One region of the Pseudomonas sp. MONT-RG-20F-20-E-7-02 genome, then DNA from elsewhere that is predicted to be linked to it. Evidence: riboswitches for the same ligand, from Rfam matches in the RefSeq annotation. Region 1 holds a riboswitch; each other region holds the start of a gene.

Evidence for each region. A riboswitch is a leader RNA that binds a small molecule or an ion and turns the genes downstream of it on or off. The one in region 1 is predicted to bind cobalamin.
Region 2: it holds a riboswitch for cobalamin, as region 1 does, so the genes downstream of both, cobO (cob(I)yrinic acid a,c-diamide adenosyltransferase) here and L8I05_RS08825 (CbtB-domain containing protein) in region 1, are expected to answer to the same signal.
Region 3: it holds a riboswitch for cobalamin, as region 1 does, so the genes downstream of both, L8I05_RS02975 (ABC transporter substrate-binding protein) here and L8I05_RS08825 (CbtB-domain containing protein) in region 1, are expected to answer to the same signal.

What each region holds. Positions count from the first base shown of each region.
Region 1 covers NZ_JAKNQN010000002.1:841,767-847,549, forward strand. The annotation lists cobalamin riboswitch at 1-70, opposite strand, end outside; gene L8I05_RS08820 (hypothetical protein) at 232-909, shown strand; cobalamin riboswitch at 995-1,201, shown strand; gene L8I05_RS08825 (CbtB-domain containing protein) at 1,296-1,484, shown strand; gene L8I05_RS08830 (CbtA family protein) at 1,496-2,203, shown strand; gene L8I05_RS08835 (cobalamin biosynthesis protein) at 2,200-2,592, shown strand; gene cobM (precorrin-4 C(11)-methyltransferase) at 2,663-3,409, shown strand; gene nfuA (Fe-S biogenesis protein NfuA) at 3,603-4,187, opposite strand; gene L8I05_RS08850 (acyltransferase) at 4,247-5,269, opposite strand; gene L8I05_RS08855 (fatty acid cis/trans isomerase) at 5,334-5,783, opposite strand, start outside.
Region 2 covers NZ_JAKNQN010000001.1:345,277-351,059, forward strand. The annotation lists gene L8I05_RS01555 (sorbosone dehydrogenase family protein) at 1-488, opposite strand, end outside; cobalamin riboswitch at 588-836, shown strand; gene cobO (cob(I)yrinic acid a,c-diamide adenosyltransferase) at 915-1,526, shown strand; gene L8I05_RS01565 (cobyrinate a,c-diamide synthase) at 1,523-2,926, shown strand; gene bluB (5,6-dimethylbenzimidazole synthase) at 2,923-3,573, shown strand; gene cbiB (adenosylcobinamide-phosphate synthase CbiB) at 3,570-4,478, shown strand; gene cobD (threonine-phosphate decarboxylase CobD) at 4,471-5,460, shown strand; gene L8I05_RS01585 (cobyric acid synthase) at 5,457-5,783, shown strand, end outside.
Region 3 covers NZ_JAKNQN010000001.1:658,095-663,877, reverse strand. The annotation lists gene L8I05_RS02985 (ATPase domain-containing protein) at 1-907, opposite strand, end outside; gene L8I05_RS02980 (hypothetical protein) at 904-1,338, opposite strand; cobalamin riboswitch at 1,445-1,639, shown strand; gene L8I05_RS02975 (ABC transporter substrate-binding protein) at 1,755-2,765, shown strand; gene L8I05_RS02970 (iron ABC transporter permease) at 2,762-3,766, shown strand; gene L8I05_RS02965 (ABC transporter ATP-binding protein) at 3,763-4,527, shown strand; gene L8I05_RS02960 (GNAT family N-acetyltransferase) at 4,656-5,153, opposite strand; gene L8I05_RS02955 (hypothetical protein) at 5,150-5,374, opposite strand; gene L8I05_RS02950 (alpha/beta hydrolase) at 5,426-5,783, opposite strand, start outside.

The DNA.
Region 1 (5,783 bases):
GCCGCGGCTTGGACCGCGTTCCCTTCTTAGCTTCGGCGTGGGCCGAAGAACCTCGAAGGTGCAAGGCTACGCAGTGCAGGGAAACGGGTCAATGTTGATTGATACACGGACCGGGACGCTCGCCGCCAAGCGGGTTGAAATACTTCCAAATCTTTTCAACGGAATGCACCCGGAACGCAATCAATGCAATGGGCACATAGAAGCGACACTCACCCTAAAATGGAAATAATCATGTCGCTCTCAATCTCCCCCTCTGTCAATTCACATTTGCCCGTCTCTCCCCTCACCCAACAAGCAGCGCCAACAACTGCAATTTGGAGAGAGCCTATTAGCCAACTCCAGCCACGGGAACTGGCGCAAGCGCTGCAAACCTATTTTGATGCCATGATCGACCCGCGCTTCGGCGAGACTATTACCAAAGCGTCCCTCCAGCGAGTGGCAGATGGACTACCGCTGAACGGGGTGCCCCCCACACAAACGCAGATCGAGATCGCCCAGGAAGTATTGAAGCGTAAAGACCTGTTCCAGCAGTTGGACTTCACCAGCGGTAAGGACGGTAAAGTCAGTCGAGACGATCTCGCAACTGAAACAGGTAACTTCCAATACCTGAGCGATCAAGCACTGATCACCCTGGTTGGCAAAAATTTCAATGAGTACGGCGGCGGCGACACATATGTGAACTTCACCGAGTTGCGAGAAGCCGCCGGTGAACTGCCAAGCGCCCAAAAATTTAGTCCGCAGGCGCGGGGGGTCGCTCAGGAACTGCTCAAGCGCACAGAGTTGCTGGACCGGTTGGATATCGGCGTAGGCTTTTTGGGGTTCGCAGGCACACAAGATCAGCGCTTCGATCTGCGCAACGTTGAGTACACACGCATGCACAGCTCTCCCCAATCCCGTTACCCAGACTGATCGATTCACCCCGTTGGCCGACAGCGGCTCCCGAATGTCGAGAGCCGCAAACCTCTATTTGACGCCTATCCCCCGCCCATGCTCTCCTACACATCTTGTTTCGGGTGCCCTTCACAGGGTGAAACGGGAAACCGGTGAGTCATGCCTGCGTGACGAGTCCGGTGCTGCCCCCGCAACGGTAAGCGAGTGAAACGTCAGATCCACTGTGCCTTTTACGGCATGGGAAGGCGATGTTTTCAAGACCCAGCGTCCCTCGCAAGCCCGGAGACCGGCCCGAAAAATCACATAACAAACCCGCGGTGGGCGGGCGCTGTTCAGACTCTGCGTGCCTGGCTCGCGGGGTTTTCATGCGCTCGTTTCACCCTGACACCCTGAAGGGACGCGCCATGTCGATCATCAGCAGCACCTCGCACGCCACCAGCAGCACCGCCACCTTGAGCCAACGCCTGACCGCCGCCATCGGCGCGTCGATCCTCGGCGCGTGCCTGGTGTATTTCGCCGGCTTCTCGCACATCGAGGCAGTGCACAACGCCGCCCACGATACCCGCCACAGCGCCGCGTTCCCGTGCCACTGAGACCTGCCGACATGATCAAGCGTATCGCCCAAACCGCAGGTTTCACCGGCTTGCTGGCCGCCCTGCTGCTGACTCTGCTGCAAAGCTTCTGGGTCGCCCCGCTGATTTTGCAGGCGGAAACCTATGAGAATGCCCCCGCCGCCGCCGAAGTCGTGCCCCATGCACACGCTGATGGCGCCGCTGCCCACACCCACGATGCCCAAGCCTGGGAACCTGAAGACGGCTGGCAGCGGGTGCTGTCCACCACCGGCGGTAACCTGGTGGTGGCGGTCGGTTTCGCCCTGATGCTGGCCGGCCTCTACACCTTGCGCGCGCCAACCCGCACGGCTCAAGGGTTGCTGTGGGGCCTGGCCGGTTACGCGACGTTTGTGCTGGCACCGACCCTGGGCCTGCCACCGGAATTGCCGGGCACCGCTGCCGCCGACCTGGCACAGCGGCAGATCTGGTGGATCGGCACCGCAGGTTCCACGGCTGCCGGTATTGCGCTGTTGGTGTTCGGTCGCAACTGGCTGCTGAAAATCCTCGGCGTGGCGATCCTGGCCGTGCCCCATGTGATTGGCGCGCCGCAGCCTGAAGTGCATTCGATGCTGGCCCCGGAAGCCTTGGAAGCGCAATTCAAAATCGCCTCGCAATTGACCAATGTCGCCTTCTGGCTGGCCTTGGGCCTGATCAGCGCCTGGCTGTTCCGCCGCAACCGTGACACTCACTACTCGGCATGACCTTGGTGGTCGGCATGGGCTGCCAGCGCGGCTGTGATGTTCACACCCTGCTGGGCCTGTTTGACGCTGCCCTCGCCGAGGGCGGCATCGAGCGCCAGCGCATTACTGCGCTGGCCAGTATCGACCGCAAGCGAGATGAACCGGGGCTGCTCGCCCTGGCGCAGGTGTTGAACTTGCCATTGCAGTGTTTCAGCGCCACGCAATTGGCCGTGTTTGAACCGCGCCTGAGCCACAAATCCGCGCTCGCGTTTGCTCACACCGGCTGTTATGGCGTCGCCGAGAGCGCCGCACTGGCCCTGGCGGAACAGCTCTGCCATGGCCCTGCCCGCCTGCTGATCACGCGCAAAAAAGTCGCCCAGGCCACCTTTGCATTAGCCTGCGCCGACTAAAAACCCGATAATCGCCCTTCTCGATCATGAGCAATTTTCATGCTCGCCCGTTTTTCAACAGGAATTCCCCATGACCGTCTACTTCATCGGCGCAGGCCCCGGCGACCCGGAATTGATCACCGTCAAAGGTCAGCGGCTGATCCGCAGTTGCCCGGTGATCATCTACGCCGGTTCCTTGGTGCCGGCAGCAGTGTTGGAAGGTCATCAGGCGGAACAGGTGGTCAACAGCGCCGAATTGCACCTGGAACAGATCATTGAGCTGATCCAGGCCGCCCACGCCAAGGGCCAGGACGTTGCGCGCGTGCACTCCGGTGACCCAAGCCTGTATGGCGCGATTGGCGAGCAGATTCGTTATTTGCGCGAGTTGGGCATACCGTTCCAGATCATCCCGGGCGTCACGGCGGTGGCGGCGTGTGCGGCGTTGCTGGAGACGGAGCTGACCCTGCCGGATATCGCGCAAAGCGTGATCCTGACCCGCTATGCGGATAAAACCAGCATGCCGGCCGGTGAAGACTTCGACAGCCTGGCGCGCCACGGCACGACCATGGCGATTCACTTGGGCGTCAACCACCTGGACAAGATCGTCGCCGAGCTGCTGCCGCATTACGGCGCAGACTGCCCGATTGCCGTGGTGCACCGGGCGACGTGGCCGGATCAGGATTGGGTGGTGGGTACGCTGAGTGATATAGCCGAGAAGGTCGCGGCTAAAGGTTTTCGGCGGACGGCGCTGATTGTGGTCGGGCGCGTGCTGGCGAATGATAGCTTCAGTGAATCCTCGCTGTACCGTGCAGGCCACGCGCACCTCTATCGCCCCTGAATGTGGGAGCTGGCTTGCCTGCGATGGCGATGTGTCAGTCGGTAATTCTCTTGGCTGGCTTATCGCTATCGCAGGCAAGCCAGCTCCCACAGTTGATCCTGTTTGGCAGGAATACCGCGCAAGGCACTGAATTTAAAGCATAAAAAACGGCGCTCACGGGGCGCCGTTTTTTTGTTCGCAGCGAACACCTTACTCAGTAGTAGGCGTTTTCTTTCTGCGTGTGGTCAGTCACGTCACGTACGCCCTTGAGCTCGGGAATGCGCTCGAGCAGGGTGCGCTCGATGCCTTCGCGCAGGGTCACGTCCGCCTGGCCGCAGCCTTGGCAGCCGCCGCCGAACTTGAGGACGGCGATACCGTCTTCGACCACGTCGATCAGGCTGACCTGGCCGCCGTGGCTGGCCAACCCTGGGTTGATCTCGGTTTGCAGATAGTAGTTGATGCGCTCGTTGACCGGGCTGTCGGCGTTGACGTTCGGCACCTTGGCGTTGGGCGCCTTGATGGTCAACTGGCCGCCCATGCGGTCGGTGGCGTAGTCGACCACGGCGTCGTCGAGGAAGGCTTCGCTGAAGTTGTCGATGTACGCGGTGAAGCTTTTCAGCCCCAGGGCGGTGTCTTCAGGCTTCTCTTCCCCGGGCTTGCAGTAGGCGATGCAAGTCTCGGCGTATTGGGTGCCGGGCTGGGTGATAAAGACGCGGATGCCGATACCCGGGGTGTTCTGCTTGGACAGCAGATCAGCCAGGTAATCGTGGGCGGCGTCGGTAATGGTTATGGCAGTCATGGAAACTCCTCACAGGCTTGCCGCCAGTTTACGCCAAATTATTACCCAGATACAAAGTCCTAGTATTTTTGTCGGGATAAATTCGACCGTTCGTCGCCATCAAACCAGCCTTTAAGCAGACGATAACTGCCCTGCTCAAGCCATCGGTAGCTGCCCAGGGCGCCCAGGCCGATGATGACCACGCACATGGCCAGCACCGCATACGGGTTAAGGCCGTAGCGCTGGGCAACATAGCCACCGGCCGAGAGCACCAGCACGTGCAGCAAATACACGGAATACGAGCAGTCCCCCAGCACTTTGAGCAACCGATTGTTCGCGAAGAACCGCTCCAGCGCCATGCACGCAACCACCAGCACCGCGCTGGGCAAGCCCCAGGTCAAGGCGCGCGGCGATGCCGGCCAATGATAGATGGCCAGCAGTGCAGCGGCGATGCCGAGTAGCGGCAACCACACGCCCGGCCGGATCCAACCCTGGCGGTACAGCATGCCAATGCCGATGCCCAGCAGGAATTCGACGACAATGTCCGAGCGATAGAACGTGCTGATCCAGCCAAACGAGGTCCAGGCCTCGCACACCGCGAACAGCAACGCCGCAACCACCAACAGTCGCCACTGCCGACGAAACAACAGCGCCCAGGCAAACAGCAGGTAGAAGAGCATCTCGTAGTTGAGTGTCCAGCCGACATTAAGGGTCGGGTACACACCATAGCCACCGGGATTTTCCGAGGGAATAAACAACAGCGACATCAGCACATGGGCGGCATCGACGCTCTGGTCCGGCAACATTGGCCGGGCGACCACCACCAGCAACGCCATCAACAGCGTGTAGAACCAGTACGCGGGCACGATGCGCAGCAGGCGGTACAACAGGAAGCGCCAGGGTGGCAGGTCCTTGTCCTGGGTAGACAGGAAGATCACCAGGCCGCTGATGACGAAAAACACATCCACGCCCGCAGCGCCCTTTTCCACAAATAATCTTCCCAAGGCGGTATCCGCCTTGAAACCGAAGAAAATCTGCATAAAGTGGTGCCCTACCACTGTCCAGGCCGCCAACGCGCGCAGCGCCTGTACCGAGATCAACATCGTCCGCCACCCTTCCCAACTCATCGACATGAAGTTGGGACCGTGACGGACGGTCAAAGGTCGATCAAAGATTCTCGTAGCGGTTCATGTCCAGCACGCCTTCTTCCAGTGGCGTGGTTTCGCGGATGTACTGCGACAAGTCATGGAAATATTGCCAGAACAACGGATGGCTGCGCCGTACGCCCCATCGGTCGACGATTTTTTCAAAGCGCTTGGCGTCCTTGGCATTTTCCATCGCCGCAACAAACGCGGGCACTTCCTGCGCCGGAATGTTGAACATGAAGTTCGGATAACTGCTCAGCACGCCAGGATAAATAGTCAGCGTATCCAGCCCCGGTTGATAGCGATAAGCCTCACCCAGCAAAAACGCGACGTTACTGTGGGCACGGTTGCGCAACAGGCTGTAAACCACCCGCTTGCCGCTGGCGGTCTCAACGCGCAGCATGGTGGCCTCTGGCAACTGGTCGATCACCTTGAGCCCCGCCGCCGGGCGCGAGGTCAGGCGACTCAGCGC
Region 2 (5,783 bases), on a different contig from region 1:
TTACCGACCAGCGTCATGCCGAACGGAGAGTTGAGGTTCTCCAGGAACACGGTACGGGTTTCGGCTACACCATCGTGATCGGCATCACGCAGCAGGGTGATACGGTTCGGGCTCGGCACAGCGGCGCCGGCGCGGCCCATGACTTTCTCCATGACCCAGCCACGAACGCCCTTGGCATCATCCGGCTTGGGCGGCGCGTTGGTTTCCGCCACCAGCACATCACCGTTGGGCAATACATACAGCCAGCGCGGGTGGTCCAGGCCTTCAGCAAACGCCGCGACCTGAGTGCCGGAGGCCGCTGTCGGCTTCGCGCCGTCGGGCCAGCCAATTGCCGGGGCGATGTTCACCGTGGGGATCAGGGTTTTATTCGGCTCCGGCAGCTTGGGCGAAGGCCCGGTGCCGTCGGAGACCTGCAAGGTAGAGCTTTCGCCGCAGGCGGCGAGGGTGCCGGCGAGCATGATCAGTAAGGCGAGTCTGGTTTTGTGCATGGTTTTCTCCTTAATACCTGTAAGGGTAGAGAAGCGCGGCAGTCGGATGGTTCAAGTGCAAGGCCAGCTTTAATTGACGCTCCACCCCCAACCCACTAACCTTCGCGGCTTGTTCCAGGTGCTCTGTGGCCGTGTGCCGACAGAGTGAAACAGGGAAGCCGGTGAGCGAGCGCACTTGTACACAGTGCTGCCGCGATTCCGGCGCTGCCCCCGCAACGGTAAATGAGTCAAGACGGTGCCTTTTGCCACTGTATCCACGCGATATGGGAAGGCGCGCCGTTGGCCTGTTTTCTATCAAGAGAACGCCACTCATGAGTCCGGAGACCGGCCTGGATCATCCAACAGCATCACGGTGGGCGATGCTTGGCTGTCTGTTTTTTCTTTTTCCTGCCCGCCGTTTTTGTCCAGCCCCAACGGAGAGCTGCCATGACTGATTCCCCCGACCGCGACGAACGCCACCTGGCGCGCATGCTGCGCAAAAAAGCCGTGATCGACGAGCGCATCGCCAACTCCCCGAACGAATGCGGCTTGCTGCTGGTATTGACCGGCAACGGCAAAGGCAAAAGCAGCTCGGCGTTTGGCATGCTTGCTCGCGCCATGGGCCACGGCATGCAATGCGGCGTGGTGCAGTTCATCAAGGGGCGTAACAGCACCGGCGAGGAGTTGTTCTTCCGCCGCTTTCCCGAGCAAGTGCGCTTCCATGTGATGGGCGAAGGCTTTACCTGGGAAACCCAGGACCGCCAGCGCGACATCGCCGCCGCCGAAGCCGCCTGGGCGGTGTCCCGCGCAATGCTGCAAGACCCCTCCATTGGCCTGGTGGTCCTGGATGAGCTGAACATCGCCCTCAAGCACGGTTACCTCGACCTCGACCAAGTACTCAGCGACCTGCAAGCCCGTCCGCCGATGCAGCACGTGGTGGTCACCGGCCGTGGCGCCAAGCCCGAGCTGATCGAAATGGGCGACACCGTCACCGAAATGGGCATGCTCAAGCACGCATTCCAGGCCGGTATCAAGGCACAGAAGGGCGTCGAACTTTGAATCAGCCCCGTCATTGCCCGGCCGTACTGATCGCCGCTCCGGCGTCCGGCCAGGGCAAAACCACCGTCACCGCCGCGTTGGCGCGTTTGCACCGCAACCTGGGGCGCAAGGTGCGCGTGTTCAAATGCGGGCCGGACTTTCTCGACCCGATGATTCACGAACGCGCCAGCGGTGCGCCGGTGTATCAGTTGGACATGTGGATGGTCGGCGAGCAGGAGAGTCGGCGTTTGCTCTGGGAAGCGGCGGGCGAGGCCGACCTGATCCTGATCGAGGGCGTGATGGGCCTGTTCGACGGCACGCCCTCCAGCGCCGACCTGGCGCGGCACTTCGGCGTGCCGGTACTCGGCGTCATCGATGGCACCGCCATGGCCCAGACCTTTGGTGCACTGGCGTTGGGCCTGGCGCGCTACCAGCCGGACCTGCCGTTCGCCGGCGTGCTGGCCAACCGTGTCGGCACCCTGCGCCATGCGCAACTGCTGGAAGGCAGCCTCACCGAAGGCCTGCGCTGGTATGGCGCGCTGTCGCGTGAAACCGGAATCGAGCTGCCCAGCCGCCATCTGGGCCTGGTGCAAGCCAGCGAACTGAATGACCTCGACGTGCGCCTGGATGCCGCCGCCCAAGCCTTGGGCAGCAGTTGCGAAGTCGCCTTGCCGCCGCCGGTAACCTTCGCCGCGCCTGAGGTAATCGAAGCCGAGCCGCTGTTGGCAGGCGTGCGCATCGCCGTGGCCCGCGACGAAGCCTTCGCCTTCACCTATGGCGCCAGCCTCGACCTGCTGCGCGCGATGGGCGCCGAGTTGCACTTCTTCTCGCCGATCCATGATCACGAATTGCCTGACGCCGACAGCCTCTATTTGCCCGGTGGTTACCCGGAACTGCATCACCAGGCGCTGTCGGAAAATACCCCGATGCTCAACGCTATCCGCGCGCACCACGCCGCCGGTAAACCGCTGCTCGCCGAATGTGGCGGCATGCTCTACCTGCTGGACTCGCTCACCGATGTTGACGGCACCCGCGCCGAGCTGGTTGGCCTGCTGCAGGGCGATGCGGTGATGCAAAAGAAACTCGCGGCGCTGGCCCTGCAAAGCGTAGAGTTGCCGGAAGGCGTGCTGCGCGGGCATACCTATCACCATTCCCTGACCAGCACCGAGTGGCAGCCGATTGCCCGTGGCCTGAGCCCGAATGGCGGGCGCGGTGCCGAGGCGGTTTACCGGCAGGGGCGGATGACGGCCTCCTACGTGCACTTTTACTTCCCCTCCAACCCGGCGGCGGTGGCTGCATTGTTTGCGCCTAGCCTTGAGAGTGCTATCGCAGGCAAGCCAGCTCCCACATCGACAGCGTTCGCAAATCAAAATGTGGGAGCGGCGGTGCGACGATTCGACTTGCCCGCCAACAAGCCATGACAGACAACGCCTTCCCCCAAGCCGACCGCCAGGCCGTCTACCGCGCCATCGCCGAACGCCGCGACATGCGCCACTTCACCGGCGGCAGCGTCGCCCCCGAACTGCTGCAACGCCTGCTCCAGGCCGCGCACCAGGCGCCCAGCGTCGGCTTGATGCAGCCCTGGCGATTCATCCGCATCAGCGACCGTGCCCTGCGCGGCCAAATCCAGCAATTGGTGGAAGAAGAGCGCGTACGCACCGCCGAAGCCCTGGGGGAGCGCTCCGATGAGTTCATGAAGCTCAAGGTCGAAGGCATCCACGACTGCGCCGAGGTGCTGGTCGCCGCGCTGATGGATGATCGCGAGCGCCATATTTTTGGCCGCCGCACCTTGCCGGAAATGGACATGGCGTCGCTGTCCTGTGCGATTCAGAATCTGTGGCTGGCCGCCCGCGTCGAGGGCGTTGGGATGGGCTGGGTTTCGCTGTTCGAACCGCAAGCCCTGGCCGACCTGCTGGGCTTGCCGCCCGGCGCAAAACCCCTGGCGGTGTTATGCCTCGGGCCGGTGGCGGAGTTCTACTCGGCACCGATGTTGCAACTCGAAGGCTGGACCGAACCACGGCCGCTGAGTGACATGTTGTATGAGAATGTGTGGGGAGTGAGTCAATGAGTGTGGCCTTGCTGTGTGTCGCTGCGGTGGCGCTGGATGCGCTGCTGGGCGAGCCCAGGCGCTGGCATCCGCTGGTGGCGTTCGGCAATTTTGCCGGGCGCATCGAGCAACGCTTCAACACGGGCGGGCGCGGTTGGCGCAGCCACGGCGTGACCGCGTGGTTTATCGCGGTGGTGCCGCTGACCCTGCTGGCGACTGCACTGTCATGGGCGCCGTATATCGGCTGGGTCCTGGAGATTCTGGCGCTGTACCTGGCGTTGGGCATGCGCAGTCTCGGCGAGCATGTGATTCCGGTGGCCCAGGCCCTGCGTGGCGATGATCTGGATGAGGCACGCAAGCGCGTGAGTTATCTGGTCAGCCGCCAGACCAGCGAGCTGGACCGCACCGAAGTCGCGCGCGCGGCGACCGAGTCGGTATTGGAGAACGGCAGCGACGCCGTATTTGCCGCCATTTTCTGGTTTGTCGTCGCCGGTGTGCCGGGCGTGGTGCTTTACCGCCTGAGCAACACCCTCGACGCCATGTGGGGCTATCGCAACGAGCGCTTCGAGCGCTTTGGCTGGGCGGCGGCAAAAATCGACGATGTACTCAACTACATTCCTGCACGCCTGGTGGCATTGACCTACGCCGTGCTCGGCAAAACTCGCCTGGCGCTTAAATGCTGGCGCACCCAGGGCCCGACATGGGACAGCCCCAACGCCGGGCCGGTCATGGCGGCGGGTGCGGGCGCATTGGGCGTTGAACTGGGCGGCGCGGCGATCTATCACGGTGAGCTGCATCAGCGTCCGCAACTGGGCGAAGGCCCGGCGGCAGACGCCGACGCCATCGACCGTGGCTGGCAACTGGTGCAGCGCGGCGTATGGTTATGGCTGTTGATCCTCTGCGCGGGGGCGCAATTTTATGCTTGAGCACGGTGGCCGGCTGCGTAAGGCCGTGATTCAGTACGGGATTGCCGAGGCGGACTGGCTTGATTTGTCCAGTGGCCTCGCGCCCTGGCCGTGGCCGATCCCCGAGATCCCGCTGCGGGCCTGGGCGCGGTTGCCTGAAACCGATGACGGCCTGGAAAAGGCCGCCAGCGAGTACTACGGCGCCGCCCACGTATTGCCGGTGGCGGGTTCCCAGGCGGCAATTCAATTGCTGCCGCGCCTGCGCCGCTCCGGCAAGGTCGGCGTGTTGTCGCCGTGTTATGCCGAACACGCCGAAGCCTGGCGCCGCGCCGGTTACGTGGTGCGCGAAGTGCAGGAGCAGGAAGTCGACTTCTTTCTCGACGGCCTCGACGTGCTGGTGGTGGTCAATCCGAACAACCCCACCGGCCTCAGCCTGAGCCCGCAACGCCTGCTGGACTGGCACGCGCGGCTGGCCCAGCGCGGCGGCTGGCTGGTGGTGGACGAAGCGTTTATGGACGTGACGCCGCAATTGAGCCTGGCCAGCCAGGCCCATCAAGTCGGCCTGATTGTGTTGCGCTCGTTCGGCAAATTCTTTGGCCTGGCCGGCGTGCGCCTGGGCTTTGTGCTGGCGGAACGCAAGCTGCTCAAGTTGCTCGCCGAACAGCTCGGCCCTTGGGCCGTCAGTGGGCCGACGCGGGTGCTTGGCCAGGTGTGCCTGCGCGATACGGCGGGGCATGTGCAACAGCGAGAGCGTTGTATCGACGCCGGCCAGCGCTTGTTTGACCTGCTTGAGCGCCATGGCTTTCAGCCTCACGGTGGCTGCGCGTTGTTCCAGTGGCTGATCACGCCGCACGCCGAGCGCATGCACGAATTCATGGCCCAGCGCGGCATCCTGCTGCGCCTGTTTATTCACGACAGCAGCCTGCGTTTTGGCCTGCCCGACACGGAGGCGGATTGGTTGCGCCTCGATCAAGCCCTGGCCGCCTACAAGGACGCTGTATGAGTACGCTGATGGTGCAAGGCACCACCTCCGACGCGGGCAAAAGCACCCTGGTGACTGCGTTGTGCCGCTGGCTGGTGCGTCAGGGCATCGCCGTAGTGCCATTCAAACCGCAGAACATGGCGCTCAACAGCGCCGTCACCGCTGAAGGCGGCGAGATCGGCCGCGCCCAGGCGGTACAGGCCCAGGCCGCCAACCTGGCGCCGCACACCGACATGAACCCGGTGCTGCTCAAGCCCAACAGTGACACCGGTTCCCAGGTGATCATCCACGGCCGTGCCGTCACCAGCATGAACGCCGTGGCCTATCACGACTACAAAGCCATC
Region 3 (5,783 bases), on a different contig from region 1:
ACACCGCAATCACCCCGGTTTCACCATTGCGTGCACCTTCCGCCAGGAAAGTCGCCGCCAGGATGCTCTTGCCCGACCCCGACGGCCCGGCCACCAGCAGCGAATAGCCGCGCGGCAGGCCGCCGCCGAGCATCTCATCGAGTGCCGGCACGCCCATTTTCAGGCGCGTGATCGGGAACGTCGACGGCGCTTCAATGGCGCGATTGAGCGCGGCCGGCGGGAACACCTTGATTCCCGAGGTGGCAATTCGGAAGGTGTGCAGCCCCGGCAACGTCGGCTGGCCGCGCATCTTCATGATTTCCATCTTGCGCACCATCGAGTTGCGCTCGACGCTTTGGCGCAGCCAGATCAGGCCATCGGCCACCGTGAAAATCGGGTTGGTGTCGGTTTCGGTGAAATATTCGCCGATCAGGAAGGTCGTCGCCTGCCAGGTGGTCATCAACATGCCCAACTGCTGGATGAACTGCGGCAGGTTGTTGTTGGGGTTGTGCTGGGTCTGGCTGGCCAGCACCACGGAGCGGAACGAGTCGACAAACACCAGCGACGGCGAATGTACCTCCACCTCGCTGACGATACGCCTTAACACTTCGTCCAAATCCCCGGCCAGGGTGTCGTCGGCCAGGTTGATATAGCGGATCGACTGGTTGATCGCATCGTTGTCGAAAAAATCGAATTGCTGCTGGTAACGCAGCATCTTCAGCGGCGGCTCACCGAGTACGGTAAAGAACAGCGCCGGGCGTTCTGGCGTGGCCAGGGCAAACATCATCTGGTGCGCCAGCGTGGTTTTGCCACAGCCTGGTGGGCCGGCGATGAGGTTGAACGAAAACTCCGGCAGGCCACCGCCCAGGACCTCGTCCAGTCCTGGCACACCGGTGGCCAGACGGTTGATAGTCACTTTGGTGCTCATGGCGAAATTTCCTGCGAAGAGGTGTCGCTCGAAGAAGGCTGCCACACGTCAACCAGCAGACGTGCGGTGAGTGAAGGCCCGATCAGCGTGGTCAGAAGCTCGTAGAGGGTAGTCAGCAACACCTCACCGAAAAACAGCGCATCGGTTTCGTTCTGCTCGACGAGTACGGATTTGAGGGCAAGCAAATCCATCGCGGCCGGCACACTGTCGAAGGTGGCGGCCAGGCGTGGATGGGTAGAGACGCACAGATGGAAGCTGCGGCGGTACAGCGCGGCAACGCCCTGCTGGCCAATGATGGGCGTAAGTGCTGCGCCCATATCCTGCAAAATCGAAACAATCGCCTCGGTAATGCTTGCAGTGTCAGCGTGCGGACCAACACGGTGCGCCAGAGAAGCTACGATCCGGCGGCTCTCTTCGCTAAGCGTGGGCATGTCTGACTAATATCTGATGGAAAGAGATTGATGGTACACCCTCTCTCGTGAGATAGAGCCCCCTGTGAAGCAACTGGCCAAATGCGCTCCCCCTGCCCGCCACGATCGACTACCATACCGCGCCGGTTCCCACACGGGACTAATAGGGAATTCGAAGCGCGGCCCATTGCGCCAATCGAAACTGCCCCCGCAACTGTAGGTGCTGAGCCTGCTCCACATCGCCACTGGGCATTGCCCGGGAAGGCCGGAGCGTGGCGACGACGCATCAGTCAGGAGACCTGCCGGCCAAGCAAAACCACTAACCGGCGGGGTGTCCGGGAAGGCCATCCGTGCCCTGCAAGACTGCAGCGTTCGTGGGTGTATTTCCGCGCCGTACCTCCCCTGTTTTCACGTACGGTTCACCTGGAGACTGCCCCATGCTGCCACGCGTTACCGCCCTGATCGCCAGCCTCGGCTTCTGTGCCCTGGCCCACGCCACGCCGACGCATTACCCGCTGACGGTGCAGAACTGCGGCACCACACAGACCTTTGAGCAGGCGCCCGCGCGCAGCGTGACTATTGGCCAGGCCGCCACCGAGATGCTTTACGCCTTGGGTGTGGGCAACACCGTGGTCGGCACCTCGCTGTGGTTCAACAGCGTGTTGCCGCCGTTCAAGGCGCAGAACGACCGCATCGAGCGCCTGGCCGACAACGAGCCGAGCTTTGAAGCCGTCATCGCCAAACGCCCGCAACTGGTGGCCGCCGAGCTGGAATGGGTGGTCGGCCCACAAGGCGTGGTCGGCACCCGCGAGCAGTTTCAAGAATTGAAGATTCCCACCTACGTGCTGCCCTCCGACTGTGAAGGCAAGGACAATCTGGTGGGCGCCGACGGCACGCGGCTGGAACCGTTTCACATCGAAACCATTTACAAGAGCATCAGCCAACTGGCCGAGATCTTCGACGTGCAAGCGCGCGGCCAACAATTGAACGACGAACTCAAGGCGCGCCTGGCCAAGTCTGTCGCCACCGCACAAGGCAAAGGCCTCAAGCAAGCCAGCGCATTGGTGTGGTTCTCCAGCGCCGAAATGGCCAGTGACCCCTACGTGGCCGGCCACAAGGGCATTCCCGAATTCATGCTCCAAACCCTGGGCCTGCACAACGTGGTGCAGTCCGATGAAGAGTGGCCCGCCGTCGGCTGGGAAACCATCGCCAAGGCCAACCCGACCTTCCTGGTGATCGCGCGCATGGACCGCCGCCGCTACCCGGCCGACGACCATGAAAAGAAACTCGCCTTCCTGCGCAGCGACCCGGTGACGCGCAACATGGACGCGGTGAAGAACAACCGCATCATCATTATTGACGCCCTGGCGCTGCAAGCCAGCCTGCGCATGTTCGATGGCCTGGAACAACTGGCCGGCGCCATCGACGGCTACGACCTGCGCAAATGACCCGCACCCTACTCGCCCTCGCGCTGCTGTTGCTCGCCGTGCTCGCCGGCGTGGCCATCGGCGAAACCGCCATCGAGCCACACGTGGTGTTGCAGGTGCTCGCCAACAAACTATGGGGCGCCGGTTACGTGCTGGACCCGATCGATGCAGGCGTGGTGTGGAACTACCGACTGACCCGCGCCCTGGTCGCCGCTGCGTGCGGTGCCGGGCTGGCGACCTGCGGGGTGATTTTGCAGTCGTTGTTGCGCAACCCGTTGGCCGACCCGTACCTGCTGGGCATCAGTGCCGGCGCCTCGACCGGCGCGGTGTTGGTGGCGTTGATCGGCGTGGGCGGCGGGCTGATTTCGCTGTCGGCCGGCGCGTTTGTCGGGGCCATGGCGGCCTTTGCGCTGGTGATTTTGCTGGCACGCGCCAGCGGTTCGTCCAGCGGCACCGGGCAGATCATCCTGGCGGGCATCGCCGGCTCGCAGTTGTTCAATGCGTTGACCGCGTTCCTGATCACCAAGTCGGCCAGTTCCGAACAGGCGCGCGGCATCCTGTTCTGGCTGCTGGGCAACCTCAGCGGCGTGCGCTGGCCGTCGGTGTGGCTGGCGGTGCCGGTGGCGGTCGCCGGGCTGGCGGTGTGTTTGTGGCACCGGCGTGCGCTGGATGCGTTTACCTTTGGCACCGACTCGGCGGCGTCGCTGGGCATCCCGGTGCGGCGTGTGCAGTTTGTATTGGTGGGCTGCGCGGCGCTGGTGACGGCGGTGATGGTGTCGATTGTCGGCTCTATCGGCTTTGTCGGGCTGGTGATTCCCCACGCCGTGCGCCTGCTGGTCGGCACCGCCCACTCGCGGTTGCTGCCGGCCAGTGCGTTGGGCGGCGCGCTGTTTTTGATTGCCGCCGATGTGCTGTCGCGCACCTTGATCAAAGGCCAAGTGATTCCGGTCGGTGTGGTCACGGCATTGGTGGGCGCGCCCGTGTTTGCGTTGATTTTGATTGGCCGGAGGAACGCGCGATGACGGTGCTGAGTTGCACGGGCCTGGGCTTCAAGGTGCGCGACGTCGAGCTGCTACGCGATATTCACCTTGAAGTGCAGTTGGGCGAAACCTTGGGCATCGTCGGCCCGAACGGCTCCGGCAAGTCCACCCTGCTCAAGCTGCTCGCGGGTTTGCGTGCGCCTGGCAGCGGCGAAGTGCGACTCGGCGGCCAGCGCCTGGGCGAACTGTCGCGCCGCACCATTGCGCAACAGCTGGCGGTGGTGGAGCAGCAAGCCGACACCGATGACGCGATCCGCGTATTCGACGCCGTGGCGCTGGGCCGTACGCCGTGGCTGTCGGCCTTGAGCCCGTGGTCCAGCGCAGATGACACCATCGTCAACCAGGCGCTGCACGATGTGGACGCCACCCACCTGGGCAAACGCGCCTGGCGCAGCCTCTCCGGCGGTGAGCGCCAACGCGTGCACATCGCCCGCGCCCTGGCGCAACGGCCGCAGATTTTGCTGCTGGATGAGCCGACCAATCACCTGGATATCCAGCACCAACTGGCGATCCTGAAGGGCGTACAGGCGTTGCCGGTGACCACCTTGATCGCCCTGCATGACCTTAACCAGGCGCTGACCTGTGACCGCCTGGCCGTGTTGGATCGCGGACGTTTGGTGGCGCTGGGCAAGCCGATGGACGTGTTGACGCCCAGACGCTTGCAGGAAACGTTCGGTGTGCAGGCGCATTACCTGACGGACCCGTTCGATGGTGCGCAGATCCTGCGGCTGCGCTCCAACTGACAACTTGAATGAGGCTGTTCCAACTGTGGGAGCTGGCTTGCCTGCGATGGCGGTGTGTCAGCTCAGGATAGGCCACTGATCCACCGCCATCGCAGGCAAGCCAGCTCCTACATTCGGACTGCGGCGCGCTATAGAGACCGGTGCATATGCGTGGTGCGCCACACCGGATCGGCTTCGATGTCGACAATCTCAAACCCCTGTCGAAGCCAGAAATCAATCGCCCCCGCCAGAAACGGATGGGTGTGCAGGTAAACCACCTCCACGCCATCCGCCCGTGCCTTGATCTCCAGCGCGCGGTACAACTCGCCCGCCAGGCCAAAGCGCCGAAAGGCCGGGCGTACAAACAGGCGGACCACCTCCACCGTTTTAAGCCCTCGGTAATCCAATTGCGGGAAACGACCGTCATAGGGCAAATAGCCGATGGCGGCCACGATCTGGCCTTCAGCGCGGGCGATCAAGCATTGCCCGTCACCCTCAAGGTAGGTGGCTGCAAACTGCGCCAGGTCGGCGGGCATGCCTGTGGCACTGAGCTTGGGAAACAACTCGGCACGCGCCTGCAGTAGGAAGGCCAACACGTCAGGGATGTCGGCGACGGTAACCGCCTGGAGGATGGGGCGTTGGCTCACAGGACCTTGATCCGGGTTATCCCCACCACCTCTGCCTGCTCCAAAATCTCAGCGGGTGTCGCATCCGCAGCAGGCAGGATCAACCCATTCTCCGCATCGCCGAAATGCAATTGCAGCAGGTGCATTGCCGCCTCATGCAACGGCAATTCAGACTGTTTGAGTTCAAAAACATGGGTGCGAGGCTCGTCGTTGAACAGGTAATTCAGCGTGTATTCGCGCATGGTGGCGTCCTTGTGATCAAAGGGAAGCAGCTGATTAACCTGACTGATCGATCAGTTTTTAAGTTCCCGTGCGGCGACGCCACGGTGACGATCGGCTGGGGTTGCCGACGCCTTGATGTGCGCCGTGATCCACGCTCGGCTATGGTTAAGCACCGCCTGCGCCATCGCCACCGGAAAATGAATAAACCCATGGGCGGAATCCGCTAGCAGGTAGGTTTCAACCTCAGCCACCCCGCCCCATCGCTCAGCGAGCTGCAGCGTGTCATCTTTCAGCGGGTCCAACTCGCCCACAAACATCAACGCCGGCGGCAACCCGCTGAAGTCGCCATACAACGGCGACAGCGGCGGCTGCCGCCGTTGTTCGTCACTCAGCCCTGGCGTCAGCATTTGCAACGCCGTGACCATTCCC